Regions from separate parts of the Enterobacter sp. UPMP2061 genome, predicted to be linked through region 4. Evidence: predicted binding sites of a transcription regulator. Region 4 holds the regulator's gene; each other region holds the start of a gene.
The links. The regulator CRP, encoded in region 4, controls carbon source genes, mostly activating them, when cyclic AMP is high. The targets are predictions, from matches to a motif close to ATGTGANNNNNNTCACAT.
Positions count from the first base shown of each region.

Region 1 (8,077 bases), on a different contig from region 4:
GCACTTCGTGCATCGTTGGGATCGGCACCAGCGGGCCTAAAAAGCGCGGTTCACGTTTGAATAAGTACAGGTCAGCCAGCGCGCCAAAACGAGCGCCAAACTCACGTACGCGCACGCTCAGCATATCCTTTGGCGATGGCACCGCATAACACTGCGCCTGAATGCCCATATGCAGGGCGATAAACAGCGCCCGCTCGCAGTGGAAACGCTGGGTAATGATGATGAAATCATTGGTGTCGAACACCTTGCGGGTACGCACGATGGAATCAAGCGTGCGGAATCCGGCGTAGTCGAGCACGATATCGGCCGGGTCGACGCCTGCGGCAATCAGATCTTTGCGCATCGTCACCGGCTCGTTATAGCTTTGCAGCGCGTTATCGCCGCTCAGCAGCAGATAGTTCACCTTGCCGCTGTTATAGGCGTTCAGCGCGCCCTGAATACGATACCGGTAATACTGATTTATGACGCCAGTGCGGTAATACTTGGCGGTGCCAAGCACCACACCAACCTGACGGTAGGGGAGATCCTGTAGGTCATCAAAAATGTAGGGGGCTGTTTTCCAGCTCATCCAGCGGTCGAGACCCAGCACGATCAACAGCAGTATGCCGACCAGGACAGACAGGCTGTAAAACACGCGCTTTAACATGCAGATGGCTCGTACCGATGATGAAATTTCCCTCAGGCTACTGTACCCGCCTGGTTAGCGCAAGAAACAGCGATTCAACTGAGGGGTTTTTCGTCAGACTGGCGGGCAACTCTGCCCGCCGAACAGATTATGCCAGCAGCACGCGGTCGATGGTTGAACAGCCCAGCGCTTTCAGCGTGGCTGCGGTCGCGTCCCACTGGATCAGCGGCGCATCGGCCTTTTCAGCCAGGATTGCGCGCTGAATATCCGGGTAGTCATACCCGTTCAGGCTAAGCAGGTTCAGGGCACCCTGGAGCGGAGGCAGCGTCGGGTTAAATGCGGCGTTCTCTGCATAGCTACCGGTGAAGATGCGGCCGTCGCGGCACTGAAGGGCGACGCCGCTTGGAGATTTGCTGTAGGGCGTGTGGCTTTTATTGGCGGCGGCAATGGCCGCTTCGCTCAGCTCATCTCCCGAGAGCGCATAACCGTGGTCCTGCTCGTCCATCAGCAGGGTTTTGATCTCAAGATCTTTCGGGCCGAAAGCATCCGGCAGGTAATCACCCAGCGTATGCGGTGCGCGTCCCGGCAGGTTGATACGCAGTTCAAGACCGCTGTTCAGCTCATTCATAAACTGGCGGCAGTGGCCGCAAGGGGTATAGTTGACGGTGATGGCGCGCAGGGCTTTTTCGCCGCGCAGCCAGGCGTGACTGATGGCGCTCTGCTCCGCGTGGACGGTTTGCTGCATGGTCGCACCAAGAAACTCCATGTTTCCGCCGAAGTACCAGGTTCCGCCCACGCCGCGCGCAATTGCGCCTACGTTAAAATGGGAAAGGTCAGCGCGGGCGCAGGCAGCCGCAAGGGGCAGCAGGGCGAAAGCCAGCGCGTCTTCGTCCAGCCCCGTTGCCTGTTTAAGGGCCGTGACCTGATCTGCCGTCAGCAGGGCGGGGAAATGCGCATCCGCCAGAACCGGAGCCAGGGCTGATTGCAAATTCTCTGCAAGCTGAGAGAAAGCAGCTTGAAAACGTGGATGCATGACGTTGCCTCATCAAGGTTAATGGATCGGTAGTGTACGGAGCCGTACGGCCTTTATATGTGATCCAAATCTCATTATGTGTGCAACTTATGAAATGAAAATGAAATTTGCGCGACGCATCGCAAATTTTAGCCCATGACTGCCAGAATAATCGGGAAGATAAACGGCGCGACCAGGGAAGTGATAATCCCGCAGATCACCAGCGCCAGCGAGCTGAATGCCCCTTCCTGATAATCCAGTTCCGCGCAGCGTGCGGTGCCCAGCGCGTGCGAGGCGGTACCCATCGCCAGACCGCGTGCCGCTTTGGTCCGAATTTTCATGATATTCAGCAGAGTATGACCAAACACCGCGCCCAGGATACCGACAAAAATCACGCACACGGCGCTGATGGCCGGAATGCCCCCGATGCTGCCGCCCACGGCCATGGCAATCGGCGTGGTGACGGATTTAGGCAGGATAGAGGCGGCGATCTGCGGCGACGCGCCCATCAATAAGGCCACCGAGGTACCGGTGATCATCGCAACAAGGCTACCCACAAAGCAGATGGTAATGATGGATTTCCAGCGCGCGCGGATCTGATGCAGTTGCTCATATAAAGGAAACGCCAGCGCCACCACGGCAGGCTGCAACAAATCGTTGAGGATCTTGCTCCCGGCGAAGTAACGCTCATAAGGAATGCCGGTGAGCAGCAGAAAAGGAATAATCACCACCATGGCGACCAGCAGCGGGTTGAGCAACGGCATTTTGAAACGCACCGCAAGCTTACGCGCAGCAAAGAACACCACCAGGGTTAACGGCAGGGACCACCAGATATTCGCCATCATTTTTTTGTTTTCTCCCCGACGACCTTGCGTTCGCCATGCACAATGTGTGAACTCCAGCTGACGACCAGGAATACCACCAGCGTACTGATGGCGCAGGAGACCACAATCGGGCCGAACTGCGCTTTAAGCACATCGTAATACTGCATCACCCCAACGCCGATAGGCACAAAAAGCAGGGCCATATAGCGAATGAGAACGAAGCACCCCGGATTAACCCATTTCGCGGGCAGCACCTGTAATGCCAGTAGCACAAACAGGATCAGCATGCCGATAATGCTGCCGGGTATCGTAATCGGCAGCAGCGAAGCGATAAAAATGCCGGCGTACAGGCAGGCATAAATGAGGACGAAGGCGCGAAGGTATTGCCAGATAGTATTCAGTGAGTTGCTCATGGTGAAAGTCCTTGCTGAGACGTATTCATCATACAATTAAACCTGAAAATGTGCCACGGATCACATCATGAATTTTGGGCATACCAGACATTCCGGAATGGAACGCCGGGCTTTCAACATACATAGAGAGCAGCTACTATAGCGCGTCTTTTTTCACAGGTACTCAGAATGCGTGTTTTACTGGCCCCGATGGAAGGCGTGCTCGACTCTCTCGTGCGCGAGCTGCTTACCGAGGTGAACGATTACGATCTCTGCGTGACGGAGTTCCTGCGCGTGGTCGATATGTTGCTGCCAGAAAAATCATTTTATCGTCTCTGCCCGGAACTGCATCGTCAGAGCCGTACCCCGTCCGGTACGCTGGTGCGTGTCCAGCTGCTCGGCCAGTATCCCGAGTGGCTGGCTGAAAACGCCGCCCGCGCGGTAGCGCTTGGTTCGTACGGCGTCGATCTTAACTGCGGCTGTCCGTCAAAGCTGGTCAACGGCAGCGGCGGGGGGGCGACGCTACTTAAAGATCCGGAGCTGATTTATCGCGGCGCAAAGGCCATGCGTGAGGCGGTGCCATCGCACCTGCCGGTGACGGTCAAAGTGCGTCTGGGATGGGACAGCGGCGATAAGCAGTTTGAAATTGCTGACGCGGTGCAGCAGGCGGGCGCCACCGAGCTGGTGGTGCACGGGCGAACCAAAGAGGATGGTTATAAAGCCGAGCGCATTAACTGGCAGGCGATTGGCGAGATCCGCAAACGGCTTACGATCCCGGTGATTGCCAACGGCGAAATCTGGGATTACGAGAGCGCACAGGCCTGCCTCAAAGAGACCGGGTGTAATGCCGTGATGATTGGCCGCGGTGCGCTGAACGTGCCGAACCTCAGCCGGGTGGTGAAATATAATGAGCCGCGGATGCCGTGGGCGGATGTGGTGAAACTACTGCAAAAATACACGCGGCTGGAAAAGCAGGGCGATACCGGCTTGTATCACGTCGCGCGCATTAAGCAGTGGCTGAGTTATTTGCGTAAAGAGTACGACGACGCGCTGGGATTATTTCAGGAGATCCGTACGCTACAGACGTCTGCGGATATTGCCCGGGTGATCCAGTCAAAATCCTGAGCGAAGTGTGAAGTGTTTGCCCGGCGTGGAGCCGGGCAACAGAATCAGAAAATCATCTTGAATACGCCGGTTACCACCAGCAGCCCTATCAGAAATATAATCAAAATAACCCACAATAATATTTTCATTCGCCTCTCCTGCGTATGTCTGTCGAAGTAAGTGTAGCAGCCAATTCATAATTAGCATGAATACATGAAATTAAATCATTGTCTTGGAGAATAAATTTCCGGATATGAAAATGTATAACAATATGCGGATTGCCACGCGTTACTAAAAAACGGAACGTCAGTAAGCGTAAGTTGCGCCTTTATTTTTTTGAGTTTATGGCGTAATGAAACGTTCTCTTACTTTATCTCTGAGTGCTCCTCTTGTTTTTATGCTGGTCGCCTGCGCGCCGGAACATGCCACGGTGTCTCCAGTAAAAACGCAAGCCGCCGCCGCAGCTGTAAATACCCAACTGCGTCATGCCGACTGGCCAAAAAGCGAATGGTGGAAAGACTTTAACGACCCCCAGCTCAACGCGCTGATCGACAAAGCGCTGGCGGATGCGCCGGATATGCAAATTGCCCGTCAGCGTATCACCCTGGCGGAAGCACAGGCGAAAGCCGCTGTCGCTGCTGAGGGTCCACAGCTGGATTTTTCCGCAGATGTTGAACGGCAAAAAATGTCGGCAGAGGGGCTGATGGGTCCATTTGCGCTGACCGATCCGGCGGCGGGGACAACCGGCCCCTGGTACACCAACGGCACCTTTGGTCTGACGGCGGGTTGGGATCTGGATTTATGGGGTAAAAACCGCGCCCAAATTGAGGCCCGCATCGGTCAGGTGAATGCGCAAAAAGCGGAGCTGGAGCAGACCCGCCAGCTGCTCGCCAGCAGCGTCGCGCGGCTGTACTGGGACTGGCAGACCGAGGCCGCGGTGGGTGACGTACTCGCGCAAATCAAACGGGAACAGGAAAATATCATCGGTGCCGATCGCGAGCTTTATCAGCACGGCATTACCTCCTCGGTGGAAGGCGTTGAAACGGATATTAATGCCAGCAAAACCGATGAACAGCTCGCTGACGTGCATGGCAAAATGAAGGTCATTGAGGCGCGTCTGAATGCGTTGACCCATACCCCTTCAGTCACGCTCGCCCGGCATGCCTTACCTGATGCAGAGGCGTCGCTGCCGTCAACGCTCGGTTATGAACTGCTGGCTCGGCGCCCGGATTTGCAGGAGGCGCACTGGTATATCGAAGCATCCATGAGCGAAGTGGATGCCGCCAGAGCCGCGTTCTACCCTGACATCAATTTGATGGCATTCTTGCAGCAGGATGCATTGCACCTGAGTGACCTGTTCCGCTCATCTGCGCAGCAAATGGGCGTAACCGCCGGGCTGACGCTGCCAATTTTTGACAGCGGTCGGTTGAATGCGAACCTGGATATCGCCCAGGCGCAAAACAACCTCTCCGTGGCGAACTACAACAAGGCCGTGGTAGATGCCGTAAACCAGGTTGCCCGGACGGCCAGCGAAGTGGAAACGCTGACCGCCAAAAATCAGCACCAGCAGCAGATCGAAAAAGATGCGGCGCGCGTCGTTGCGCTGGCACAGGCGCGTTTCAGCGCCGGGATCATTGCCGGCTCCCGGGTGAGTGAAGCAAAAATTCCGGCGCTCAAAGAGCGTATTACCGGGTTGATGCTGAAAGGTCAGTACGTGGATGCCACGCTCCAGCTCACCTCCGCGCTCGGTGGCGGATATCATCACGGCTAACATTGCGCATTATCTATACTTACCTCTTTGCAGATTATCATGAGGTGAGTATGACGCGAGTCGCAATTGTTACCGCATCGGATTCAGGAATTGGCAAAACGACGGCCCTGATGCTGGCCGAACGCGGGTTTGATGTCGGAGTAACCTGGCATTCAGATGAGAAAGGGGCGCTGGCAACCTGCCGTGAAATTGAAGCGCGCGGGCAGCGTGCCGAGGCCATTCATCTCGACTTAAGCAATTTGCCGGAAGGCGCAAAGGCCATTGAAACCCTGATTACGCGTTTCGGGCGGCTGGATGTGCTGGTTAACAATGCCGGGGCGATGAATAAAGCGCCATTTCTGGACCTGTCGTTTGACGACTGGCGGCACATATTCACCGTTGACGTGGACGGCGCGTTTCTCTGCTCGCAAATCGCGGCGCGTCAGATGGTGAAGCAGGGGGAAGGGGGGCGGATCGTGAATATCACCTCGGTGCATGAACATACGCCATTGCCGGACGCCAGCGCCTATACGGCGGCCAAACATGCGCTGGGCGGGTTAACGAAGTCGATGGCGCTGGAGCTGGTTAAACATAAGATTCTGGTGAACGCCGTTGCGCCCGGAGCGATCGCCACGCCGATGAATGATATGGACGACAGCGAAGTGAAAGAAGGCGCAATGCCGGAAATCCCGCTGGCACGGCCAGGGCATACCAAAGAAATTGCCAGCCTGGTGGCGTGGCTGTGTGACAGCGACGCCAGCTACACCACCGGGCAGTCGTTTATCGTCGACGGCGGTTTTATGCTGGCGAATCCGCAGTTTAAGCCTGCGGAATAAGCATTCCCCTCACCCCCAAGGGGAGAGGGTGTATAGCGTTTGGGGAGAGGGGTAGGGTGAGGGGCAGCAGGCCGCACTCACTCTTCATCCCGCCGCTTTTCACGATGCTTGAGCCACAGCCGGACCCCAATCACCACCGCAACAACCAGGATCAACCAGGCCCAGTGTTTAAGATGCTGATCGAGGTTATGCAGCCACGGGCCTATCACTTCGCCACCCACGTAGCCAAGCGTGGTGAAAATCAGCGCCCAGGCAATTGCCCCGAGAATGTTCAGCGGCAGGAAGATTTTCGGCGGTAAGCGGCTCGCGCCAATCAGTATTGGCCCTATGATGCGAAAGCCGTACATAAAGCGGGTGCCAATCACAAACAGCCACGGACGTCGCTGGATAAGCCGCTGAGCACGGCGAATTTTCTTTTGATGCTTAGCAAAACGTTGCAAAAGGGTCGGGCCAAAGCGCAGCCCCAGAAAGTAGAGCAGCTGATCGCCAATCATACCGCCCAACGCGACGGCGGCGACCACCAGCGAGAATTTCAGCAATCCCTGATGCGCGGCCACCCCGCCCAGCAGCGTGATGGTTTCGCCTTCCGCCACGCTGCCGATCACCAGCGCGGCGTATCCATATTGTTCAATAAGACCGTTGATATCCATTACGTAAACGTCATCTCCCTTACTGTGCCTGCGCTAATCATATACCCCATCCATCAACCGCGCGGCAATCAACGGAAATTTCCCACTGTACATAAAATAATCTAAAGCCTGCATTATACTTAAGCTATCGCTGACGGGCCGACAACAAGGGGGCGTTATGAACCATGTCTGGGGACTTTTCTCCCATCCCGATCGTGAAATGCAGGTGATCCGTAATGAGAACGAAACGGTCGCGCATCACTATACCCACCATGTCCTGCTGATGGCAGCGGTGCCGGTGGTCTGCGCGTTTATTGGTACTACGCAAATAGGCTGGAACTTTGGTGACGGCACCGTGGTTCAGCTTTCCTGGTTTACCGGACTGTACCTGGCCATTCTGTTTTATGGCCTGATGCTGGCCGGGGTGGCGGTGATGGGGCGGGTCATCCACTGGATGGCGCGCAACTATCCGCAGCGCCCGTCGCTGGCACACTGTATGGTCTTCGCCGGATACGTCGCGACCCCGCTGTTTTTAAGCGGTATTGTCGCGCTCTATCCACTGGTCTGGCTGTGCGCGCTGATCGGTACGGTTGCCCTCTTTTACACCGGTTATCTGCTGTATGTAGGGGTGCCAACCTTCCTCAATATCAATAAAGAAGAGGGCCTGAGCTTCTCCAGCTCTACGCTTGCCATCGGCGTACTGGTCCTTGAGGCGCTACTGGCCCTGACAGTTATTCTTTGGGGTTATGGATACCGTCTCTTTTAAGTTCCCTGCATTGCTGGCGTAAATGCCAGCAATGCAGCATCTGGTTATGATTCTCCGCTGGCGACAACGCACGGTGATCGCTATGATGCCGAAGCCAGCCTGTGTTTATCCGTTGACACAGGCGGTGTACGTCATAACG
Region 1 is NZ_JBSKJP010000002.1:365,832-373,908, forward strand. Features, by position in the region: gene sanA (outer membrane permeability protein SanA) at 1-646, opposite strand, end outside; gene cdd (cytidine deaminase) at 774-1,658, opposite strand; gene ACWKXX_RS07260 (CidB/LrgB family autolysis modulator) at 1,787-2,482, opposite strand; gene ACWKXX_RS07265 (CidA/LrgA family protein) at 2,479-2,874, opposite strand; gene dusC (tRNA dihydrouridine(16) synthase DusC) at 3,043-3,978, shown strand; gene yohP (small membrane protein YohP) at 4,023-4,106, opposite strand; gene mdtQ (multidrug resistance outer membrane protein MdtQ) at 4,310-5,728, shown strand; gene ACWKXX_RS07285 (SDR family oxidoreductase) at 5,779-6,543, shown strand; gene ACWKXX_RS07290 (DedA family protein) at 6,621-7,193, opposite strand; gene ACWKXX_RS07295 (Yip1 family protein) at 7,351-7,938, shown strand.
Region 1: the regulator CRP is predicted to act here: its motif matches at 1,716-1,733, upstream of cdd (cytidine deaminase).

Region 2 (8,077 bases), on a different contig from region 4:
GCGGAAAAGGCCGTCACCAGACAACCGGCCAGCACCAGGGAGAGGGGAGTTTTGGTAAATTTCAGCGACATTATTATGTTCCTTAGCAAAGAGGTTTTTGCACCAGGTATAAACCCGAACGCCTGATGGCATCGTAAATCCAAAAACAAGAGCGAGAACAAAATGCACTTTAGAAGCAATCTCATGCTTAATACGGCGAGGATCCCACGCACCGCGAAGCGCGCAGAACATTAAGCAAAAAGGTTGCCAGAATGGTTAATCCCTTGACCGGGTCACAACACGTTGAGTATAGAGCGCCGTTTTATGCGCCTTTGCGGGATGAGATGAATTTACAGCGGAGATCACATCTCCTTAACAACAAAGCCCATAAGTTGTGCAACGGTCACGATTTGCACGTTTTTGCAGCAATAAAGACCTAAACTTCAGATAGGCACGCGCGGCGATATATGTCAGGATCGTTTTTTTTATCAGGAGTATCAGCAATGGCTGAAGGCCCATTAAATGAAAGCGAGATGGCGTGGCTGGAAGAGACATTAATCTCTTACGGTCACGACGATGCATCCGTGATTGACGTGTCCGAACTGGACGGCATGCTTACCGCAGTACTTTCCGGTCCCGTCGTGGTGGAGCCCGACACCTGGCTGGTGGCGGTCTGGGGTGGTGAGAAGTATATTCCGCGCTGGAAAAACGATCGTGAGATGAACCGTTTTATCGATCTCTGCTTTAAGCACATGAACGATATTGCCGAGCGTTTGAGCGAATACCCGGATCAGTTTGAACCGCTGTTTGGCTATAACGACGTTGACGGTCAGAGCTATACCGTGGTGGAAGAGTGGTGCTATGGCTACATGCGCGGCGTGGCGCTGACGGACTGGTCATCCCTGCCGGAAGCGCTGGAAGCGGACCTGGCGGTGATTGCCCTGCACGGGACGGAAGAGAGCAGCGAGAAGCTGGATGCGCTGACCGAAGAGGAGTACATGGCCAGCATCGAAAGCATTCAGCCTGCGGCGCTGCGTTTGTATAACTACTGGGTGGCTAACCCGCAGCAGCCGGAAGCGAAAAAGCCGATCGTTAACGGGTCGAAGGTGGGGCGTAACGACCCGTGCCCGTGCGGGAGTGGGAAGAAGTTTAAAAGCTGCTGCCTGCACTGAAAAAAGGGGCTATTCATAGCCCCTTTTTTTATCCCACTTCCGGCAGCATCCCCGCTGCAATCAGCACCTGCACCAGAATAATCACCACCCCACAACCAAACACCACGCACAGCATTGGCGTACCGCCCGCTACGCGATACCCCTGCTGCGGATGTTGCTGGCGGCTCTTCCACGCCAGCAGGGAAGGCAGCAGCAGGGCCAGTACCGATAACGCCACGCCAGCATACCCCAGCGCCATCACAAACCCGCGCGGGTAAAAGAGCGCGAAGGCCAGCGGCGGCAGGAAGGTCATCGCCCCCGTCTGTAAGCGTCCGGCAACGGTATTGCGACGCTGGAACAGATCCGCCATATAGTCAAACAGGCCAAGCGCTACGCCGAGGAAGGAGGTTGCCAGCGCCAGGTCTGCAAACAGATGTACCGCCAGCTCCACGTGTGAAGAGGCCACCACGTTACGCAGGGCAACCAGGAATCCATTCAGACCAGAATGCTCTGCCATCAGGCCGATAAAGGTATTGGAATCAATACTGCCCAGCGTCACCAGCTGCCAGAACAGGTAAGCAATCAACGGAATGGCGCTGCCGATAACAAAGACGCGGCGCAGCTTGCGAATATCACCGTTCATATAGCTCACGATGCTCGGCACGCTGCCGTGAAAACCGAAGGAGGTGAAAATAACCGGGATGGCCGAAAGCGCCAGACCTTTCTCCAGCGGGAGGGAGAGCAGGTTAATCTTGTGAACATGCGGTGCCAGCAGCACCAGCATCACAATCAGGAAGAGAATTTTGGCGCTGAACAAAAAACGGTTAAACAGATCGACCAGCGATGTGCCCGCACAAACCACGCCGCCACCGATCAGCGTAAAGACAATGGCGCCTGTTTCCGGTGAAAGTGACGCACCGAAGCCGTCATTGATACTTGACGCAATCAGCTCCCCGGCGCCGCTGATGTAAGCGGCAGTCAGGGCGTACATCAGGAACATCATGCTGAAACCGGTGATCCACTGCCCGTAGCGTCCAAGATAGCGTGCAGCCAGGGAGCCTAAGCCAGTATCGGCAGGGACATGCTGATAAACCTCCAGCAATAATAGCGCGGTGTAACACATCAGGGCCCACAGACCGCCAAGCAGCACTACGGTAACCCCAAACCCGACGCCGGCGGCAGCCAACGGCATGGCCAACATTCCTGCGCCAATTGTCGTTCCGGCGACGATAAAAATACTTCCCAGAGTTCTGTTCTTCACGCTTTCCTCTACAACGCTTCCATACCGCGACTCATTCTGCGGCGCAGAGTAAGGGAAAAGCACCATCTCGTCAAATCACCGTTACATAGGGTGTAATAATTAATTTACAAAAAGAAAAGGGTAACCTGAGCCAGCGCAAAGCGTGCCGTAGAGGGAACGTTTAGTCTGCTTTTTATTTGCGAGAGGTAACCATGTCAATTCACGGACACGACGTGCTGAATATGATGATTGAGTCAGGTGAGCGCTATACGGAGGAGAGTCTGGTTGAGGCGATACATGCCCGCTTTGGCGAAGCGGCGCGTTTCCATACCTGTTCAGCTTCGGAGATGACGGCCGCGGAGCTGGTGGCGTTTCTGGCGGCGCGCGGAAAATTCATTCCAGCAGCAGACGGATTTTCCACTCACGAAAGTAAAATCTGCCGCCATTAAATAATGCGGTGCTGAAAACTCAGCACCGCTTTTCTGTTAATTCTGGGTATCGAGCGTCGACAGCTCTTTATCAATGAAGTACAGACCTTCCCCGGATTTACCTGCCAGAGATAATTTATCCAGCACGGATTTAAACAGCTTCTCTTCTTCGTGCTGTTCAGCCACATACCACTGAAGGAAATTAAAGGTTGGATAATCCTGGCTGGTCATGGCGGCATGAGCCAGTTCATTAATTTTCTGGGTGATCAGCTGTTCATGCTCATAGGTGGCGCGGAACAGTTCATCAAGAGAGCCGTATTCGGCAAAAGGCGATGCCACGTTATCAATGCGCGGCAGGCTGCCAGTGTCCGTCAGGTAATCAAACAGACGCTGCATGTGCGTCATCTCTTCCTGGGCATGACGACGCAGGAAGGCGGCCGCCCCTTCAAAGCTGTGATAGCTGCACCAGGCGCTCATCTGCTGATAAAGCAGGGAAGAAAAAAGCTCAAGATTCATTTGCGCATTGAGCTTGTCGATCATTTCAGTTTTTAACATGGTGCAGCTCCGGTTTATTAATTCTGGTTCACGATGAGCGACACTATAATTTGTTATTTAATTATTTGCAAAAAGTAAAATAAATATTTCTTTATTAAAAATACGAATGGGAATAAAACGCATTGCCGCCATTTATATTTATTAATGAGAATTGTTTTAGTTCTTATTAAATAAACTGCCAGCGTGACTGGCAGTAGCGGTTAATACCACGGATTCTGGCTGGAAGAGGTAACAGCATATCCCTGACATTTATACTGAATGGTCACACTTTCGTTCAGACAGAGTGAACCGCTGATCAGGGTGCAGGTTTTAATTGGCTGCCCGTAGGCTGACGCAGTGGCGTAGCCCATATGTTGACAGGCTTTGGTTGCCGTACCGTTATTAACATACTCATCAGACCAGGCGTTTTGCAGCATGGCCTGGCCATAGTCGAGGCGCACAATTCCGTTTGGGGCATCCGTACTGCTGACTTCTGCCTGACGGTTGATACTGCATCCGGCGAGCAACAGGATCGTTCCGGCTATGATTACACGTTTCATGGTTCACTCTGCGTGACGGGAAATACGCCATTGTAACCAACGCGATGGTACGCAATGGCTGGAATAGCCGGAGGATCTGCCCTCTCACTGTGCAACGAGCCGGGCCAGCGCGCGAAATTGTGAGCGCATCTTTATTTTTTAAAACAAGTTTTCACTTAATTTGAAAGTGCGTTTGTTTGATAGTAAGGTTAAGTTGAAAAGGTATCCACAGCGGGATCGCCCGCCATGCATTCAGGAGAGACAAGATGAAAATTGCACTGATGATGGAAAACAGCCAGGCCGCTAAAAATCCCATCATCCTTAATGAGCTGAAAGCCGTTGCTGATGAGAAAGGTTTTCCGGTCTATAACGTCGGTATGAGTGATGAGAACGATCATCATCTCACCTATATTCACCTGGGCATCATGGCGAGCATTCTGCTTAACGCTAAAGCCGTTGATTTTGTTGTTACCGGCTGCGGTACCGGGCAGGGCGCGCTGATGTCCCTGAACATCCATCCGGGTGTGATTTGCGGTTACTGCATCGATCCTGCGGATGCTTTCCTGTTTGCGCAAATCAACAACGGTAACGCGCTTTCTCTGCCGTTTGCGAAGGGCTTCGGCTGGGGGGCAGAACTGAACGTACGCTTTATCTTTGAGAAAGCGTTTACCGGACGCAATGGCGAAGGCTATCCACCAGAGCGTAAAGAGCCGCAGGTGCGTAACGCCGGGATCCTGAACCAGGTGAAAGCGGCGGTGGTGAAAGAAAACTATCTGGATACCCTGCGAGCAATCGATCCTGAGCTGGTTAAAACCGCCGTATCAGGCCAGCGCTTCCAGCAGTGCTTCTTCGAGAACTGCCAGGACAAAGAGATTGAAGCCTTCGTGCGCGGTATTGTTGGCTGATTTACTTTGCCGGGCGGTGCGTTGCCTGCCCGGCAGATAGCGTTACTTTTTCGATGAGACCGCGCTGCCCGCATCTTTGGTCAGACGCAGCGTGTCAACCATTCCCACCAGGCAGATCAGCGCGATTGCCACAAATGCCAGCCGGAAGCTCATTCCCGGCATACCGGCAATCCCCATCGCCTCACTGACTTTTTCCCCGATACGAATACCAATCGCCCCGAGCGTGATCCCAAGCCCCACGGCAAGCTGCGTTGCGGTTGAAAACAGGGTATTGGCATAGCTCATCTGCGCCGATGGCACATCCGCAAAAGCCAGCGTACTGATGGCTGTAAACTGAATCGAACGGAAAACGCCGCCCAGATAAAGGATCAGCATGATGAGCCACGCGGGCGTCTGCGGCGTAAGAAACGCGCAGGCCAGCAACGCCAGGACATTCAACGCACCGTTAATCAGCAACAGCCGCTTAAACCCCAGGCTGCGGATAAGCGGCGTCGTCGCCGGTTTAATGGTGAGGTTGCCAACGAAAACCGCCAGCACCAGCAGGCCAGAATGGAACGCGTCCATGCCAAAGCCGACCTGGAACATCAGCGGTAACAGGAACGGAACCGCGCTGATGGAGGCGCGAAACAGCGATCCGCCGTACAGGGTGACGCGAAACGTCGGCACCTGCATCGCATCGAGCCTGATCATCGGCCAGGTTGCCCGCTTAAAGTGACGCAGCGCCAGGCTTAAGGCGACGACACCGACGATAAACAGCGTGGCGGTTAATCCTGTTCGCAGAGGCTCTGCGCCCATCAACTCCATCGCATAAACCAGGCTCACCATGGCAAGGGTGGTGACAACAAAACCCGGTAAATCAAACGGTCGGCGCGTATCTTCATGCAGGTCTGGAATGATGCGCAGCGCCAGCAAAATGGCGATTATCCCCAGCGGCACGTTAATAAAGAAGATCCAGCGCCAGTCGGCATAGCTGGTAATGAACCCACCCAGCGGCGGGCCGATGATCGGCGCGACCAGCGCAGGCCACGTCAGGGTGGCGATTGCCGTGATGAGCTGATGTTTTGGCGTGGTGCGTAGCACGGCCAGGCGACCTACGGGCACCATCAGCGCGCCACCCATGCCCTGGAGGACGCGCATCGCAACGAACTGATCGAGCGTGGTGGACAGGCCGCAAAATACCGAGGCCAGCGTGAAGATCGCCAGCGCGAGGGCAAACACTTTTCGCGCGCCGAAGCGGTCGGCGATCCAGCCGCTGGCGGGGATCAGTACGGCCAGGGTGATCAGATAGGCGCTGATGCCGATATTCAGATCCACCGCCTGGTCGCCGAAGCTTTTTGCCATATCCGGCAACGCGGTGGCGATCACCGTCCCATCCAGAAACTCCATAAAGAAAGCACCGGCCACCAGCAGCGCCGCAGGCGATAATCCACGGCTCTCTTTGCCGGATACGTTTTCACTCATTCTCTTCCTGCCCGCTCAAAAAATTTTATAAACATTTACTGGAATTTATAAGCCTGTAACGTGCGGATTTATCATGGCTTTTTTTAACAAACCAGCAGCACTGAGGGTTTAATAACCGTGATGCAGGTCACAAAATGGTTGATTTTTGTGATGGTGGTCATATTATAAGCGTATTGACAATAACACCTGCATAACACGTTACTGGAGCAACATAATGAAACTGCGCAAAATCCTGAAAAGCATGTGGGCAAACTACTGCACAACGTTTAAAGACGTCCCACCGGGTGCGATGTTCTGATAAAAAAACCTGCTTCGGCAGGTTTTTTTATGTCTGCGGACGACGAGAGGGAGATGGAAGGGCGTCTGTTTTGCTACTATGGCGCCCTTTGAATAAGGAGAACCCCATGTCACAAAACCTGAGCGCCGATCAGGAACTGGTATCTGACGTCGTCGCCTGCCAGCTGGTTATCAAACAAATCCTTGATGTGATTGACGTTATCGCGCCGGTTGAGGTACGCGAAAAGATGTCGACCCAGCTGAAAAACATCGATTTCACCAACCATCCTGCTGCGGCGGACCCGGTTACGCTCCGCGCGATCCAGAAAGCGATTGCGCTGATTGAACTCCGCTTCACACCGCAGGGTGAGTCACACTAAAATAAACCGATGTTTTAAAATTAGAAACTCTTTTCTGCTTTTACGTCGAAGGGCGACAGAGCCTGTCGCCCGCAGAAGGATCAGAAGAACGTCTGCACCAGCAGATAGCTCACCACGCAGGCACAGCTGACGCCAATCAGCCCCGGCAGAATAAAGCTGTGGTTGATGATGAATTTACCGATGCGGGTGGTGCCGGAGCGATCGAACCCGATACAGGCCAGATCGCTCGGATAGGTGGGCAGCACAAAGTAGCCGTAGGATGCCGGGAAGAAGGCCACCAGCATTTTCGGATCGATGCCCAGCATCAACCCCATCGGGGCGACCGCGGTCAAGGCCGCAGCCTGGCTGTTGACCAGTTTTGATACCAGGAACAGCACGATGGCATACGTCCAGGGATGACTTTTCACCACCCCCTCCAGCGCCATTTTCAGCTCGTCGAGATGCGCCTGAAAAAAGGTATCGCTCATCCACGCCACGCCAAACACCGAGAAAATCGCGACCATCCCCGCCTTAAATACCGCCCCGTTTGAAATGGCCGACGCATTCACCTTGCAGGTCATCAGCATGATGGCCCCGGCGATCAGCATCATCATTTGAATGACAAGGTTCATCGACAGGGCTGTCATTTTCCCTTTGATCTCAAACGCCGGACGCAGCTCGGGCAGCGCACCCAGCAGGACCACTACGGCAATCCCGGCGAAGAAGATCCACGTGGACCAGTAGGCCTGTTTCGGGAAACGTTGATCCATCAACGTCTCCGTTCCTCCATAGATAAACTCCCGCTGTTTCGGATCTTTCAGCTTTTCCTGAAATTCGGGATCGTCTGCGAGGTTTTTCCCGCGACGCAAGCTCCACAGTGCCGCAATGGCGACGCCAGACAGTGAGGCCGGTACGGAGACCGCAAGAATTTCAAGGATCCCCCACGCGTGGCCGATACCGTGCTGCGCACCAAGAATCGAGACCAGCGAAACGACGGCCACGGAAACGGGGGAGGCGGTGATCGCCATCTGAGATGCCACCGAGGCCACCGCCATCGGCCGTTCCGGGCGTATGCCTTTTTTCAGGGCGATATCCGCGATAATGGGAAACATGGTGTAGACGACGTGCCCGGTCCCGCACAGGAAGGTCAACATCCAGGTGGTAAACGGTGCGAGAAGGGTGATGTGCTGGGGATGTTTACGCAG
Region 2 is NZ_JBSKJP010000002.1:659,842-667,918, forward strand. Features, by position in the region: gene ACWKXX_RS08665 (branched-chain amino acid ABC transporter substrate-binding protein) at 1-71, opposite strand, end outside; gene ACWKXX_RS08670 (YecA/YgfB family protein) at 483-1,151, shown strand; gene tyrP (tyrosine transporter TyrP) at 1,180-2,391, opposite strand; gene ACWKXX_RS08680 (YecH family metal-binding protein) at 2,583-2,819, shown strand; gene ftnA (non-heme ferritin) at 2,856-3,353, opposite strand; gene yecR (YecR family lipoprotein) at 3,554-3,892, opposite strand; gene ACWKXX_RS08695 (RpiB/LacA/LacB family sugar-phosphate isomerase) at 4,138-4,776, shown strand; gene ACWKXX_RS08700 (MFS transporter) at 4,819-6,237, opposite strand; gene azuC (stress response protein AzuC) at 6,452-6,535, shown strand; gene ACWKXX_RS08710 (DUF2766 family protein) at 6,642-6,893, shown strand; gene ACWKXX_RS08715 (anaerobic C4-dicarboxylate transporter) at 6,974-8,077, opposite strand, start outside.
Region 2: the regulator CRP is predicted to act here: its motif matches at 6,383-6,400, upstream of azuC (stress response protein AzuC).

Region 3 (8,077 bases), on a different contig from region 4:
GCCATAGAAGAGTGGGCGCATTTCCTCTCGCGGGGCATCTACAGCGTGATCTCCATGTTTGATCCGCAGGCGGTGCTGATTGGCGGCGGCATTAGCGAGCAGGAGAAAATCTATCTCCTGCTGGATAAATACCTACAGCGATTCGAGGAGTGGGAAGCGCTCCGGGTGCCCATCCTTCCCTGCGAGCTGGGTAACCAGGCGGGAAGGCTGGGCGCGGTCTGGCTGGCTAAGCAGAAGCAGGCGCGCAGCGCTTAACGCTTAGGGAAATAACTGCGCGTCGCGTAGCACATGGTCATTGCCACGACGACGCGTAAACCCGATGCGGTTGAAATACTCCAGGATCTGAATCGCCAGTTTGCGTCCCACGTTCAGCCGATCGCGGAAGTCTGCGGCGCAGGTTGATCCGCGCGCCTGATCCAGCTCCCGGATCAGGTTCGCAAACGCCACGATCCGATCGTTGCGGTAATAACGATCTTTCACGATCGCCACAATCATCCCCTGCTGCGCCGCATGGCGCAGTACCTGACGCATCAGCTGCTCATCGGTATTGGTTTCACGCGCCAGATCGCGCACCCACCACGGTTCATCGCCAAACAGCGCCGCCACTTTTTGCCAGACCGCGTCCTGCTCAGCGGTAAAACCGGCCTTGTGTTCCGGCAGGTGCAGCCAGCCGTGATGACTTGCAATCACGCCGCTTTCACGCATGTTTTCAATCAGCAACAGCACCAGCGCGTCGTCTTCCATGGGCAACGCCATGCGCCGCAGACGTTCACGACCCGGACCGGGCTCATCCTGATGCTGTTCATGGTAGGTCGCCAGCGTGCTCAGCACTTTGCGCTGCCAGCATGCCGCCACCGGCGCGTTCAGCAGGCTGTTCCCGGCCTGAATAAAACCTGGCTCCTGCGTCAGAAGACGCAATCCTTCGCCGCTGAGCTGGCGCGCCCAGGCGAACGCCGCCAGATTCACCGCACCACGCTCAAGGTGGATATCTAACGCAGACTTATCATCGCGGGCCTGGGCCAGTGCGGCCAGCCACTGTAAATACTCGGGCTTACGCTTGCCGCGACGGGGCGGATCCAGCATGACCACGCGCGCGCCCGCCAGCGTTTCCCGCGCCGAAATATCGCGCAGAACCAGGCGGTCGTTATCCGCCAGCCAGAGCGGGGAGTCGAACACCAGTTCGGCGAGATCGTTTTCCAGCAGCGACACGCGTCCGGTGATGTGGCTGGCCGCGTGGTGGATATGCAGCGGCTGCCACTGGGTCAGCGGCGTGTGGGTCTGGAGTGAAACGATGATCCGTTCAGAAGGCTCCGGCGGCGCGTCGGCCAGCAGCCAGTCGCCGCGGTTAAGCTGGTCTTTTTCGGCATCACCGGCAATATTCAGCGCGATACGCTGCCCGGCGTGGGCCTGTTCCACCGGCTGGTTTTGTGCGTGAAGCCCGCGCACGCGCATCGGTTTGTTCACGCCCGTCAGCCACAGGGTATCGCCCACGTTCACTTCGCCGCTCAGCGCGGTACCGGTCACCACCAGCCCAGCCCCTTTCACGGTAAACGCCCTGTCGATCGCCAGACGGAAGCGGTGATGGCTGGCATGTTCACGAGACGGGATCTGCTGCAAATGGTCGCGAAGAGCGTCGATACCGCGGCCTTCTGTCGCCACGGTGACAAACAGTGCGGCATCCCTAAAACCGTACTCACTCAGCGCCGCCAGCACCTCTTCACGCACCTCGTCGATACGCGCCTCATCCACACGGTCCGCTTTGGTGAGGGCGACGGTCAACTGCGGGTTTCCCGTCAGCTGGAGGATCGCCAGATGCTCGCGCGTTTGCGCCATCACCCCGTCATCGCACGCGACCACCAGCAGGGCGTGATCGATCCCGCCCACGCCCGCGAGCATATTGGAAAGAAACTTCTCGTGGCCGGGCACATCGATAAAGCCGAGCACGCGACCGTCGGGCTGCGGCCAGTAGGCGTAACCCAGGTCAATGGTCATGCCGCGCTTTTTCTCTTCCGGCAGGCGATCGGCATTCACGCCCGTAATGGCCTGCAATAACGTGGTTTTGCCGTGGTCAACGTGACCGGCGGTGGCAATAATCATTTCAACATCATCTCCAGAAACCGCACTTCATCTTCCAGACAGCGTAAATCCAGCCACATGCGCCCGTCACCGATCCGGCCAATCACCGGCGTCGGTAATGCGCGCCAGCGCGCCGACAGCGCCTCAAGCTGGCTTCCGCGTCCGTCGCGCGGGGTGAACGTCAGCGCTTCGCTCGGTAACCTGTCCACCGGCAGCGAGCCGCTGCCAATTTGCGACAGGCAAGGCTCGATACGAACGTCAAACTCAGGGTAATGAGGAGCAACCTGCGGCAGTAGCGCTTCCGCCTGCGCGCGAATGGAGGCCGCATCACGGCTCAGCAAACGCAACGTGGGCAGGCGGTCAGCCAGTTTCTCCGGGTGGAGATAGAGCCGCAGCGTGGCTTCCAGCGCGGCCAGCGTCATTTTATCGGCACGCAGGGCGCGCTTCAGCGGGTGCTGCTGTAGCTGCGCAATCAGCTCGCGCCTGCCGACGATAATCCCCGCCTGCGGCCCGCCCAGCAATTTATCACCGGAGAAACTGACCAGGCTTACGCCCGCGGCAACCATTTCCTGCACCATGGGCTCTTTCGGCAGACCGTACTGGCGCATATCCACCAGCGACCCGCTGCCGAGATCGGCAATCACCGGCACGTTTAGCTCGCGCCCAATGGCGGCCAGTTCGGCCTCTTCCACCGTTTTGGTGAAACCCTCAATGTGGTAATTGCTGGTATGCACTTTCATCAGCAGGGCAGTGTTTTCATTCACCGCCGCGCGATAATCTTTTGCATGGGTACGGTTGGTTGTGCCCACTTCATGCAGCGTGCAGCCCGCCTGGCGCATGACATCCGGAATACGAAACGCCCCGCCGATCTCCACCAGCTCGCCGCGAGAGACGACAACCTCTTTTCCGCTCGCGGTGGCCGCCAGCATTAACAGCACCGCCGCCGCGTTGTTATTCACAATGCAGGCATCTTCCGCGCCGGTGATCTGGCAGAGAAGATCCGCCAGTGCGCGATCGCGATGCCCACGCCCGGCGCCGTCCAGATCGTACTCCAGCGTCACCGGCGAGCGCATGGCACGGGTGACGGCCTCTGTTGCCTCTTCGGCCTGCTGTGCCCGGCCCAGATTGGTGTGCAGAACCGTGCCTGTCAGGTTAATAACCGGGCGCAACGCGCTTTGCCCGTGCTTGCTCAGCCTGCGTTCAACTTCCTGCTCCCACGCCACGCACCAGCCGGGTAGCGCGTTCTCAGCCTGAATATGGCGACGCGCATCGTCCTGAAGCTGGCGTAGCATGTCGACCGTTGCAGTATGGCCAAACTGCTCCAGCACCGCAGTGATGCGCGGGTCACGAAGCAGACGATCGGTAGCGGGGATCTGGCTGTAGAGGGAATGATGAGTAGTCATGAATGCGCCTGGCGAGTAAATATCTTCCCCCCTCCCGACGGGAGAGGGAGTTAACATGTGGGGGGATTGTACCGCCTCCCGCCAGGAAGTGTTATAACCCGCATCAAGCCTTTGGCGGTTCAGTCCGGGCAAAACTTTCGCGCTGGAAGAGCGTCTCCGCCAGTTTGACCAGCAGCGGACGATCCACGCACCAGCCCGGCGAGACGCGGCGGAAATTGAGGTAGCCAATGGCGCAGGCGATGGCGATCGTCGCCAGATTCAGGCTATCGCTCTGAATTTTCCCGTCGCGGATCAGCTGTTCGCACATATCCAGGCTGCGGCTGATTTTTTCGCGCTGGCGTAGCAGCTCATTTTCTGACTGCTGGGCGGCGGGCCTTGCCTGCTCGCGTACGGACGTCAATGCCGCATCCATAATGCCATCCGCCAGGGCTTCAATTTGCTTCATCACCAGCGCTGCTTTTGGGTCCGCCGGCAGCATGGCTGGCGCAACGCCAAGCAGTTCGATGTACTCCGCAATGATCGGGGAATCAAACCAGTAGTCGCCCTCGTCCGTTACCAGCGCCGGGACTTTCCCCAGCGGGTTGTACTGCGCAACGCCGTTCTCTGCGTTGTAGGGCTGTTCATTCACGAATTCAAATTCAATCCCTTTCTCCAGCAGGAGAATCGAAATCTTACGCACGAAAGGACTGGTATAACTGCCGATGAGTTTCATTGCTTATCCTTAATGCCCACAAAGAGGTCAGTATGGATCAAGCCGTGGAAAAAGGCAGGTGTGCGTATCGCATTCCTGCCATGAGGGGATACGGGAGAAATCTGCATAAAAATATTTTGTGAATCAAATCACAATCTGGAAACAAACAACCAACTTAACATTGTGATGCAAATCACAAAACGCCGCCCATTATGGCGTATTTCTGAGCGATGTATTTTTTTTACACACTCATTTTGTGATCGCGATCACTTCATTAATATCCTCACCCCCTACATTCATGTGATTCAGATCACACAAAATTTCACTGTCTGGACAGTTGAACGATTCAGTGCCAGATTTCACAGCATCAGAACAGGGCCCGGCTACCTCTGCCGCCGCACATTAACGATAAACCTCGGGCCACAAGCCTAAGCGTAAACATAAGAAGGGGTGTTTTATGTCATCCGATTTCAAGATCAAAGTGCAAAGCTTTGGTCGTTTCCTCAGCAACATGGTGATGCCAAATATCGGCGCGTTTATCGCGTGGGGTATTATCACCGCATTATTTATTCCGACAGGGTGGTTGCCTAACGAAACGCTGGCAAAACTTGTTGGCCCAATGATTACCTATCTCCTGCCACTGCTCATCGGTTATACCGGTGGTCGTCTGGTGGGCGGTGACCGCGGTGGCGTCGTGGGGGCCATCACAACCATGGGGGTGATCGTCGGTGCGGATATGCCGATGTTCCTCGGTGCGATGATTGCCGGTCCTCTGGGCGGCTGGGCGATCAAGAAATTTGACGTCTGGGTTGATGGCAAGATCAAATCCGGCTTCGAAATGCTGGTGAACAACTTCTCTGCGGGCATCATCGGGATGATCCTCGCGATTCTGGCGTTCCTCGGCATTGGCCCGGCGGTTGAAGTGCTGTCCAAGCTGCTGGCCGCAGGCGTTAACTTCATGGTGGCGCACGACATGCTGCCACTGGCGTCTATCTTCGTTGAACCAGCGAAAATCCTGTTCCTGAACAACGCCATCAACCACGGTATCTTCTCACCGCTGGGTATTCAGCAGTCACACGATCTCGGCAAGTCCATCTTCTTCCTGATTGAAGCGAACCCGGGTCCGGGTATGGGCGTTCTGCTGGCATACATGTTCTTTGGTCGCGGCAGCGCGAAACAGTCTGCTGGCGGCGCGGCGATCATTCACTTCCTGGGCGGTATTCACGAAATTTACTTCCCATATGTGCTGATGAACCCACGTCTGATCCTGGCCGTTATCCTTGGCGGTATGACCGGCGTGTTCACCCTGAGCGTACTGGGCGGTGGTCTGGTGTCTCCTGCTTCTCCAGGCTCTATCCTGGCGGTGCTGGCGATGACCCCGAAAGGCGCCTACTTCGCGAACATCGCGGCGATCTGTGCGGCCATGGCGGTCTCCTTCGTGGCCTCCGCTATCCTGCTGAAAACCAGCAAGGTGAAAGAAGACGACGATATCGAAGCGGCAACCCGTCGTATGCATGACATGAAAGCCGAATCCAAAGGCGCAACGCCGCTGGCGGCGGGAGATGTCTCTAACGACCTGAGCCACGTGCGTAAAATCATCGTGGCCTGTGATGCCGGTATGGGCTCCAGCGCAATGGGTGCGGGCGTACTGCGGAAGAAAGTGCAGGATGCGGGTCTGACCAACATCTCCGTCACCAACAGCGCGATTAACAGCCTGCCGCCGGACGTTGACCTGGTGATCACGCACCGCGATCTGACCGAACGCGCTATGCGTCAGGTACCGCAGGCACAGCACATTTCCCTGACCAACTTCCTCGACAGCGGCCTGTACGCCAGCCTGACCGAACGCCTGGTGGCGGCGCAGCGCTATGAAGATAACGAAGTGAAAGTGCGTACCAGCCTGCAAGACAGCTTCGACGAGAGCAACGCGCATCTGTTCAAACTGGGCGCTGAAAACATCTTCCTTGGCCGCACGGCGACCAATAAAGAAGAGGCCATTCGCTTCGCCGGTGAGCAGCTGGTGAAAGGCGGCTACGTTCAGCCTGAGTACGTTGAGGCGATGCTGGAACGCGAAAAGCTGACCCCAACCTACCTGGGTGAATCCATCGCGGTTCCACACGGTACGGTGGAAGCCAAAGACCGCGTGCTGAAAACCGGCGTGGTGTTCTGTCAGTATCCTGATGGTGTGCGCTTCGGTGAAGAAGAGGACGACATCGCCCGTCTGGTGATTGGTATCGCCGCTCGCAACAACGAGCATATCCAGGTGATTACCAGCCTGACCAACGCGCTGGATGACGAAACGGTTATTGAGCGTCTGGCCAACACCACCAGCGTTGAAGAAGTTCTGGCCCTGCTGAACAAATAACAGCGCCTCTTCCCTCTCCCCCCGGGGAGAGGGCTAGGGTGAGGGGAAAACGTTCCTCACCCCAGCCCTCTCGGGTAAAAACATTGATGAAGGTTAACACTATGAAAGCATTACATTTTGGCGCAGGTAATATTGGTCGTGGCTTTATCGGTAAACTGCTGGCAGACGCGGGCATTACCCTGACATTCGCCGATGTGAATCAGGTGGTTCTGGATGCCCTGAATGCCCGTCATAGCTATCAGGTTCACGTGGTGGGTGAAAACGAACAGGTTGAAACGGTCTCTGGCGTCAACGCGGTAAGCAGCATTGGCGACGACGTGATTGACCTTATCGCGAGCGTTGATCTGGTCACCACCGCCGTGGGTCCGGTGGTGCTTGAGCGTATCGCCCCGGCGGTTGCGAAAGGCCTGGCGAAGCGTAAAGCACAGGGCGTTGAAACACCGCTGAACATCATCGCCTGTGAAAACATGGTGCGCGGCACCACGCAGCTGAAAGGCCACGTTCTTGCGGCCGTCGCCGACGAAGATAAAGCCTGGGTTGAAGCGCACGTGGGTTTTGTGGATTCCGCCGTGGATCGCATCGTTCCGCCGTCAGCATCCGCCACCAACGACCCGCTGGAAGTGACCGTGGAAACCTTCAGCGAGTGGATCGTTGATAAAACCCAGTTTAAGGGTGCGCTGCCGACCATTCCGGGAATGGAATTAACCGATAACCTGATGGCATTTGTCGAACGTAAACTCTTCACGCTGAACACCGGGCATGCTATAACCGCGTACCTCGGAAAATTGGCCGGTCATCAGACGATTCGTGACGCGATCCTCGATGAGAACATCCGTGCGGTGGTCAAAGGGGCAATGGAAGAGAGCGGCGCGGTGCTGATCAAACGCTACGGTTTTGATGCTGATAAACACGCGGCATACATCCAGAAAATCCTCGGTCGTTTTGAAAACCCGTATCTGAAAGATGACGTTGAGCGCGTGGGTCGTCAGCCGCTGCGTAAACTAAGCGCGGGCGACCGCCTGATTAAACCGCTGCTGGGCACGCTGGAATACGGCCTGCCGCACGCTAACCTGGTGAAGGGCATCGCTGCCGCCATGCACTACCGCAGCGAGCAGGACCCGCAGGCGATTGAGCTGGCTCAGCTGATTGATGACAAAGGCGCGCAGGCTGCGCTGGCGCAGATCTCCGGTCTGGATGCCAACAGTGACGTAGTTGCGGAGGCGGTCAGCGCATACAACGCAACCAAATGATGCAGAGTCCGGCGCAGGTTAGCCTGCGCCCGAATAACAGATTGTCAGATATGCAGGCAATAATGGAACAAACCCAGGCCTTTGAAAATCGTGTGCTTGAGCGTCTGAATGCTGGCAAAACCGTACGAAGTTTCCTGATTGCCGCCGTCGAGCTGTTAACCGAGGCGGTGAACATTCTGGTGCTTCAGGTGTTTCGCAAAGACGACTACGCGGTAAAGTATGCTGTAGAACCGTTACTGGACGGAGACGGACCGCTGGGCGATTTATCGGTACGGCTGAAGCTGATTTACGG
Region 3 is NZ_JBSKJP010000017.1:25,256-33,332, reverse strand. Features, by position in the region: gene ACWKXX_RS21090 (ROK family protein) at 1-255, shown strand, start outside; gene selB (selenocysteine-specific translation elongation factor) at 259-2,097, opposite strand; gene selA (L-seryl-tRNA(Sec) selenium transferase) at 2,094-3,479, opposite strand; gene ACWKXX_RS21075 (glutathione S-transferase) at 3,583-4,191, opposite strand; gene ACWKXX_RS21070 (PTS mannitol transporter subunit IICBA) at 4,628-6,535, shown strand; gene mtlD (mannitol-1-phosphate 5-dehydrogenase) at 6,637-7,785, shown strand; gene mtlR (mannitol operon repressor MtlR) at 7,782-8,077, shown strand, end outside.
Region 3: the regulator CRP is predicted to act here: its motif matches at 4,469-4,486, upstream of ACWKXX_RS21070 (PTS mannitol transporter subunit IICBA).

Region 4 (8,077 bases):
GCGTCGTCATGGCATTGATGTGCTCGACGATAAACTGGCTGTGCGTGACCCACAGCTTCATGTCAGCCAGATAGTGCGCGTTAAAGCCCGGCTCCTGCATGGCCTGGTTAAGGGAGTTGAACAGGGCGTTATGCGCCTGGTTGACCTTCATGCGCTCGTAGGCCAGCGGAGAGGGCTGCGGGTCATCGCTCAGAATAAGACGAATGGCCTGCTGGTCAGCTTCGAGCGCGTCGTGGGCGTTCTGCCTGAGCAGCCCGCTTTGCCACTGCGGCCACAGCCAGACCATGCCGCCAAAGGCGATCAGGCAGCCAATTAGCGTATCGACCAGCCGGGCAATAATAAACTGTTCCCCGTTAAGCGTGAGCAGTTGCAGGGTATACACCGCCGTCACCGTAAAGCCCACCATCGCCCAGCCGTAGTTTTTGCGGATGATCAGGTAGCTCACCAGCGTGATTGCCAGCATACCGGCCAGGGTATAGCCTTCCGGCACGTGGAAGTGCAGCGTCACGCCCGCGATAATCAGCCCCGCCATCGTACCGCCCGCCCGATGCAGAATGCGCACCCGCGTGGCGCCATAGCCGTTCTGGGTGACAAACAGCACGGTCATTAAGATCCAGTAGGGTTTCGGCAGGTGCAGGGCCATTCCCATCAGGCTGGCGATGCTCAGCATCACACTGATCCGCGCGGCATTGCGCAGGGCGGAAGATTTCAGTGATAGATAGCTTTTGAGCGCGGGCAGCAGCGGCAGCCGTTTTTGCTTATCGGCCATCAGGTCCCGGGCATAAAGCGGGCGCTGGGTGCGTAACACCCGGGCGATGCGGCTGAAATGCCAGGCAGCAAATTGCCCGACCGGGTTATCCGCGTGCTGACGCGCAATCTTTTCCAGCGCGCCGAGCTGTTTGTCCATGTTAAAGCGCGTCGGATAGCGGTGATAGAGGATATCGTCAGCCAGCACCCGCAGGCGGGCTGCGACGGTCTGCGCGTTCCAGCGGATCACCGCTTCCGCATGGCTGCGCTCCACCAGCTTTTGCACCTCTTCCGGATTATGAAGGCTGACGGAGATATGCTCCTGCAAATCCAGCCCGACCTGGAAGGTTCGCAGCAGCCGCTTGTATTCATGATTTTTGTTGGCGGCAAGCATGTGCAACTGCTGATAGCACTGGCTGATCAGATCCACCACTTTTTGCTGGCGCGCCAGCAGCGGCGGCAGGGATTTTTCCGGGTCGGTATGTTGAGTGAGCAGGGTGTATTTTGCTTCACAGTATTCAGCAAGCTGCACGTAGAGCAGGCTCAGGGATTCGCGCAGCGGCTGTTCCCGCCACAGCCAGAACCAGAACCAGTTAAACAGCCCGTACCACAGCGTGCCGAGGGCGTAGATCAGCAATGGCTCCCACACCGGCATATTGCCCGCAAGGCTTAAGGTGAAGATGGCGGCAATCAGCGACGCGGGAAGCAGGCGGGCGTGCAGCGAGCTGATTTCGGCGGTGACGCCGAGCGTCATCGCCAGCACGGTCAGGATCAACGGCAGAGGAATGTCGCGGGCCAGTAAGAGTTGTACGGCAAGGCTACAGCCGGCAAACAGGCAGCCGCCAATAATCAGACGTTTAAAAAAGCGTTTATGCGGCGTATCCAGACCGGCAATGTTGCAGCAGGCGGGCACGAGGGAAAACAGCAGGCCTTGCTGAAGATGTCCGAGGATCAGGCCCACGGCCACGGGAAGACACAGCACCAGCGTTTGTCGTAGTGCGTAGTTAACTTCCGGGTGATAGATCAGCCTGCGCCACATGAGGAGTAGAGACAAAAACGGCGTGCCACCCTGCGGCGGCACGCCGTTTGACCGAAATTAACGGGTTCCGTAGACCACGATAGTTTTACCGTGGGCAGAGATCAGGTTCTGGTCTTCCAGCATCTTCAGGATACGGCCCACTGTTTCACGGGAGCAGCCGACGATCTGACCGATTTCCTGACGGGTAATTTTAATTTGCATACCGTCAGGGTGGGTCATGGCGTCTGGCTGTTTCGCCAGGTTCAACAGCGTCTGCGCGATACGACCGGTCACGTCCAGGAAGGCGAGGTTACCCACCTTCTCAGAGGTCACTTGCAGACGGCGTGCCATCTGGGAAGAAAGACGCATCAGGATGTCAGGGTTGACCTGAATCAGCTGACGGAATTTCTTGTAAGAAATTTCAGCCACTTCACATGCTGTTTTTGCACGAACCCAGGCGCTACGTTCCTGGCCTTCTTCAAACAGGCCCAGTTCACCGATAAAATCGCCCTGGTTCAGATAAGAAAGGATCATCTCTTTCCCTTCTTCATCTTTGATCAGCACGGCCACCGAGCCTTTAACGATGTAATACAACGTTTCCGCTTTTTCACCCTGGTGAATCAGCGTGCTCTTTGATGGGTACTTATGAATGTGGCAATGAGACAAGAACCATTCGAGAGTCGGGTCTGTTTGCGGTTTGCCAAGCACCATGCGCTGTTATCCTCTGTTATAAGCTGTCACCAGAGTCATAAGATGCATCCGGACTCTGGGGTTGCAATCGAATTCTTACCCATACCTGGGAAGTCGGCTGTCGTAACGTTTCGCAGCCAGTAAAGTTTGATGTCCTCTGCATACATGTGTAACGTCAATGTATTACTGTAGCATCCAGAGTGTTTTAGCATAGCTTTCGCCGCGTGTCTCCTGGTGTCTCGCTTCAGCATGACGCAGGTCGCCTTCCGTTGCGAGAAATGTAACGTACACGTAATCTGTCATAAAAAATGCAACGTTGGAGTGAGTGAATATGCAAGCGCGTGTGAAATGGGTTGAAGGGTTAACGTTCCTGGGCGAGTCTGCTTCTGGGCACCAGGTTTTGATGGATGGCAACTCCGGCGATAAAGCGCCAAGCCCAATGGAAATGGTGCTGATGGCGGCGGGGGGATGCAGCGCGATCGACGTGGTGTCGATCCTGCAAAAAGGCCGTCATGACGTGACCGATTGTGAAGTGAAGCTGACGTCAGAACGTCGCGAAGAGGCGCCACGCCTGTTCACGCATATTAATCTGCACTTTATCGTCACCGGCAAAGAACTGAAGGATGCGGCGGTCTCGCGTGCGGTTGACCTGTCTGCGGAGAAATACTGCTCTGTGGCGCTAATGCTGGAGAAAGCGGTAAAAATCACCCATTCGTATGAAGTGATCGCGGCTTAATTTTTTGGCGGGTGGCGCTGCGCTGACCCGCCCTACAAAAGCACGCCCGTAGGCCGGATAAGCGAAGCGCCATCCGGCAACAGGCGTCACGCGATCTGCTTTCCTTCCATCAGCCGCTGCACCAGCGGTGTCATGATCAGCTCCATTGCCAGCCCCATTTTTCCGCCCGGCACCACTAACGTATTCATGTGCGAAATAAACGAACCCTGTAGCATCGCCAGCAGCCAGGGGTAATCAATGCCTTCCAGGTTGCGGAAGTGGATCACCACAAAGCTCTCGTCCAGCGACGGGATGCTTTTTGCAGCGAACGGGTTGGAGGTGTCCACGGTGGGGACGCGCTGGAAGTTAATGTGGGTTCGGGAGAACTGCGGCGTCAGGAAGTTGATGTAATCTTCCATGGAGCGCACCACCGAGTCCATGACCGCCTCTCGCGAATGGCCGCGCTCGCTCATGTCACGCGTCAGCTTCTGGATCCACTCAAGGTTAACAATCGGCACCACCCCCACCAGCAAATCCACGTGGCGCGCCACGTCGTGCTGAGGCGTCACCACGCCGCCGTGCAATCCTTCGTAAAACAGCACGTCAGTCGGTTCCGGCAGCGGCTGCCAGGGCGTGAACGTGCCGGGGACCTGGTTCCAGGGCACGGCTTCATCGTAGGTGTGGAGATACTTGCGGGACTGCCCGGTACCGCTTTGCCCGTATTCACGGAAGGTTTGCTCCAGCAGGCCGAAGTCATTCGCCTCCGGGCCGAAGTAGCTGATGTGTTTACCCAGATCGCGCGCCTTGCGGATGGCCATATCCATCTCCGGGCGCGTGTAGCGGTGAAAGCTGTCGCCTTCTACCTCTGCCGCCCGTAAGTTAAGCTGGGCGAAGATCTTGCGGAAGGCGAGGCTGGTGGTAGTGGTTCCCGCCCCACTCGAACCCGTAACGGCAATAACCGGATGTCTGGCAGACATAGCAACTCCCTGACTGGAAAAGTGTAAAGATCAGCCGTGAAACGCGTTGCGGGGCATGATATTGACCGTCTCATGCAGTTCGGACCATACCAGCACCACGTCGCCGCTTTTAAGCTGGCGCTTAACATCGTTGACCTTTTGTTCAAGCGAACGTTCATGTTCACCATAATCGGTGCCTTCGCGCAAGACAAAGCTTTCAATCAGATTATCGAGCGTGTCGGGAGAGAGATCCTGCCAGGGAATAATCATTATTTACCGTCCAGATAAGCCGTTAACCAGTCGGGAATACGCGTCTCAAGCCACATTTTTGGCCGACGCAGCGTGCCGCCGACAAAGCCGACGTGTCCGCCGAATTGGGTGAGCTGATACTCCACGTTGGCCGGCAGATGATCGGGCGCCGGAATCGAGTGGTGATCCATAAACGGATCATCTTTGGCGTGGATAATCAGCGTAGGTTTCGTGATTTGGTTCAGTAAAGGCATGGCGCTGCACTGACGGTAATAGTCAATCGCATCGGCAAAGCCGTGAATTTTCGAGGTGATCAAATCATCAAACTCGCGCAGGCGCTTCACGCGTTTGAGCTGTTGCAGCGTCACAGGCAGCGTATCCGGATAGGCCTTCAGCTTGCGCGCGGCGTTGGCTTTCAGCAGGTTGAGCAGGTAGCGCTGGTACACTCGCGAAAACCCCTTTTCCATATGATAGCTGCACTGCTCCAGCATAAAGGGCGCAGAGACGATCACCGCCGCATCCAGCGGTACGGCGTCGCTCTCCTTCGCCAGCAGGCAGGCCAGCATATTGCCGCCCAGCGAATACCCCACCGCTGCCGTTGGCGCCTCGCCGAAATGGTCTCTTAGCCAGCGCAGGAACCAGGTGCCGTCCTCGGTTTCACCCGAGTGATAAATGCGTTTCTGACGGTTAGGCTCGCCGCTGCATCCGCGAAAATGCATCACCACCCCAAGCCAGCCGCGGGCTTTCGCCGCCTCAACGAGACCGTGTGCGTAAGGGCTGTGCAGGCTGCCTTCCAGACCGTGAAACACCACCAGACGGGGTTTATGTCTGGCCCGATCCGGATCTTCGCTCCAGGCGAGATCCAAAAAGTCTCCATCCGGCAAATCCAGGCGTTGCCAGTGCGGGGTGAACTGTACCTTGCGGCGGATCAGGCGCGGCAGCATGGTTTGCAGGTGAGGGTTAGCCACACCGCGCATGGGCACGAACTCTGCGCTCTCTTCGGCTGCAATGTCGAAGTCTGAGGGAATGATTTGGGTCATAAGGGCGATGCTGATTCTTGTCAGAAATTAACTATACCTTCCGAATTGTACCCCGTTTAGCCCGTTTTTCCGAAACATGAACTGATCCCGATCACAAATATTTACCTTGATTATTACTCTCAGGCTAATGATTTGGCTCTACGCTTAATTGATGCCTTTCTCACCAGCGCGCACACTTTACTCAACGTTAAGCAAATCAGAATGATGTGCTGAATCAGGAGGTTAATAATGTTATCTGGGCAAACACCCACCCGGCAATGGAACACCCGACGCAGCGAGAAAGCGCGTCGTCTGGCGTCCGTACCGGTGCAGGGCAAGGTACTGCCAACCGGCGATCTTGTCGCCATGCTGGAAAAACTGATCGCACCAGGCGACAAAGTCGTTCTGGAAGGCAACAACCAGAAGCAGGCGGATTTCCTTTCCCGTTCACTGGCCGAAGTGAACCCGCAAATCGTACACGATCTGCATATGATCATGCCGAGCGTGGGCCGCAGCGAGCATCTGGACATCTTTGAGAAAGGCATCGCTCGCAAGCTGGACTTCTCCTTCTCCGGTACGCAAAGCCTGCGTATCTCCCAACTGCTGGAGGATGGTCAGCTCGAAATCGGGGCGATTCACACCTACATCGAACTCTACTCACGTTTATACGTCGACCTTTCGCCAAACGTGGCGCTGATTGCCGGTTTTAAAGCGGACCGCAAAGGCAACCTCTATACCGGGGCGAGTACCGAAGATACCCCGGCGCTGGTGGAAGCCGCCGCGTTCCATGACGGCATCGTCATCGCGCAGGTGAATGAGCTGGTGGACGACGAGTGCGACCTGCCGCGTGTGGATATTCCGGGCTCGTGGATTGATTTTGTGGTGGTTGCCGACAAGCCGTTCTTTATCGAACCGCTCTTCACCCGCGACCCGCGCCTGATCAAACAGGAACACATCCTGATGGCGATGATGGCGATTAAAGGCATCTACGCTGAACACCAGGTGCAGTCCCTGAACCACGGGATTGGCTTTAACACCGCAGCGATCGAGCTGCTGCTGCCAACCTACGGCGAACAGCTCGGACTCAAAGGCAAAATCTGTAAACACTGGACCCTGAACCCGCATCCAACGCTGATCCCAGCCATCGAAAGCGGCTGGGTGGAGAGCGTCCACTGCTTCGGCGGCGAGCTGGGGATGGAAGAGTATATCCGCGCCCGCCCGGACGTGTTCTTTACCGGTGCCGATGGCTCCATGCGCTCTAACCGCGCCTTCTGTCAGCTGGCTGGGCAGTACGCGGTCGATATGTTTATCGGCTCTACGCTACAGGTCGACGGTTACGCTAACTCCTCAACCGTGACCCGCGGTCGTCTTTCCGGCTTCGGCGGCGCGCCAAACATGGGCCACGATCCGCACGGTCGTCGCCACGCCACACCGGCCTGGCTGAACATGATCACCGAGCCTGACCCGATGCAGCGCGGTAAAAAGCTGGTTGTGCAGATGGTGGAAACCTTCCAGGCGGGCGTGAAGCCAACCTTCGTGGAAAAACTCGACGCCGTTGACGTCGCGAAAGCCTCCGGTATGCCGCTGGCGCCGGTCATGATTTACGGCGATGACGTCACCCACGTGCTGACGGAAGAGGGGATTGCTTACCTCTACCGGGCGAAAGATCTGGAAGAGCGTCGCGCCATGGTCGCCGCCGTGGCGGGGATCACCGATATCGGTCTGGGCGTTGACGCCAAACGCGTGGCGGAACTGCGCCAGAGCGGCAAGGTTGTGTATCCGGAAGATATGGGCATTCGTCGTACCGACGCCACCCGCTCTCTGCTGGCTGCGGGCAGCGTGGCTGACCTCGTTGAGTGGTCCGGTGGCCTGTATAACCCACCTGCGAAATTCCGGAGCTGGTAATGAAACTTCTGCCCCAGATCCAGGTTGAAGGCGGTGCCGAATGGCTGGCGCGAACCGCCACGCAGTGTCTGATTGACGAAGCACGTTTAAGCCCGAAACCCGGTCTGGTGGACAGCCGGGGGAACGGCGCGCACCACGATCTATCGCTTGCGCTGATGGAGCGCTCCGCTCACAGCCTGACCCCCACGTTTCAGGCGCTGGCGCAGCAGAGCTGGCAGCGTCCGGCGGATATTGCCCTCCGGCAAACCGTTGGCCGCCTGGGTCGCGAAGGCGAACGGCAGATGATGGCCGCTACCGACGGCGTGAACACGCACCGTGGCGCGATCTGGGCGCTGGGATTGCTGGTGAGCGCGGTGGCGATGCTGGGCGGCGATGCCCGGGCGCAAACCGTCGCGAACACCGCCGCTCAGCTGGCGAAGCTGCCGGATGACGCGGCGCCGAAAGTGTTCAGCAAGGGGTTACGCGTCACGCACCGCTACCGTGTACCGGGCGCGCGTGAAGAGGCTCAGCAGGCGTTTCCGCACGTTATGCAGCGCGCGCTGCCGCAGCTTCGCCTCAGCCGTCTCAACGGCAGCAGCGAAACGCAGGCCAGACTCGACGCGCTGATGGCGATCATGACCTCGCTCACCGACACCTGCGTGCTGTCGCGCGCCGGCATGGAGGGGCTGGACGCCATGCAGAACGGCGCCCGTGCGGTGCTGAACGCCGGAGGATGCGCAACCCTCGCCGGGCAGCAGGCGCTGGCGCGGTTAGACCGTCAGATGCTGGCGCTTAACGC
Region 4 is NZ_JBSKJP010000008.1:18,101-26,177, reverse strand. Features, by position in the region: gene ACWKXX_RS15565 (YccS/YhfK family putative transporter) at 1-1,786, opposite strand, end outside; gene crp (cAMP-activated global transcriptional regulator CRP) at 1,844-2,476, opposite strand; gene ACWKXX_RS15555 (OsmC family protein) at 2,787-3,191, shown strand; gene ACWKXX_RS15550 (phosphoribulokinase) at 3,278-4,147, opposite strand; gene ACWKXX_RS15545 (YheU family protein) at 4,178-4,396, opposite strand; gene ACWKXX_RS15540 (hydrolase) at 4,396-5,415, opposite strand; gene mdcA (malonate decarboxylase subunit alpha) at 5,644-7,299, shown strand; gene ACWKXX_RS15530 (triphosphoribosyl-dephospho-CoA synthase) at 7,299-8,077, shown strand, end outside.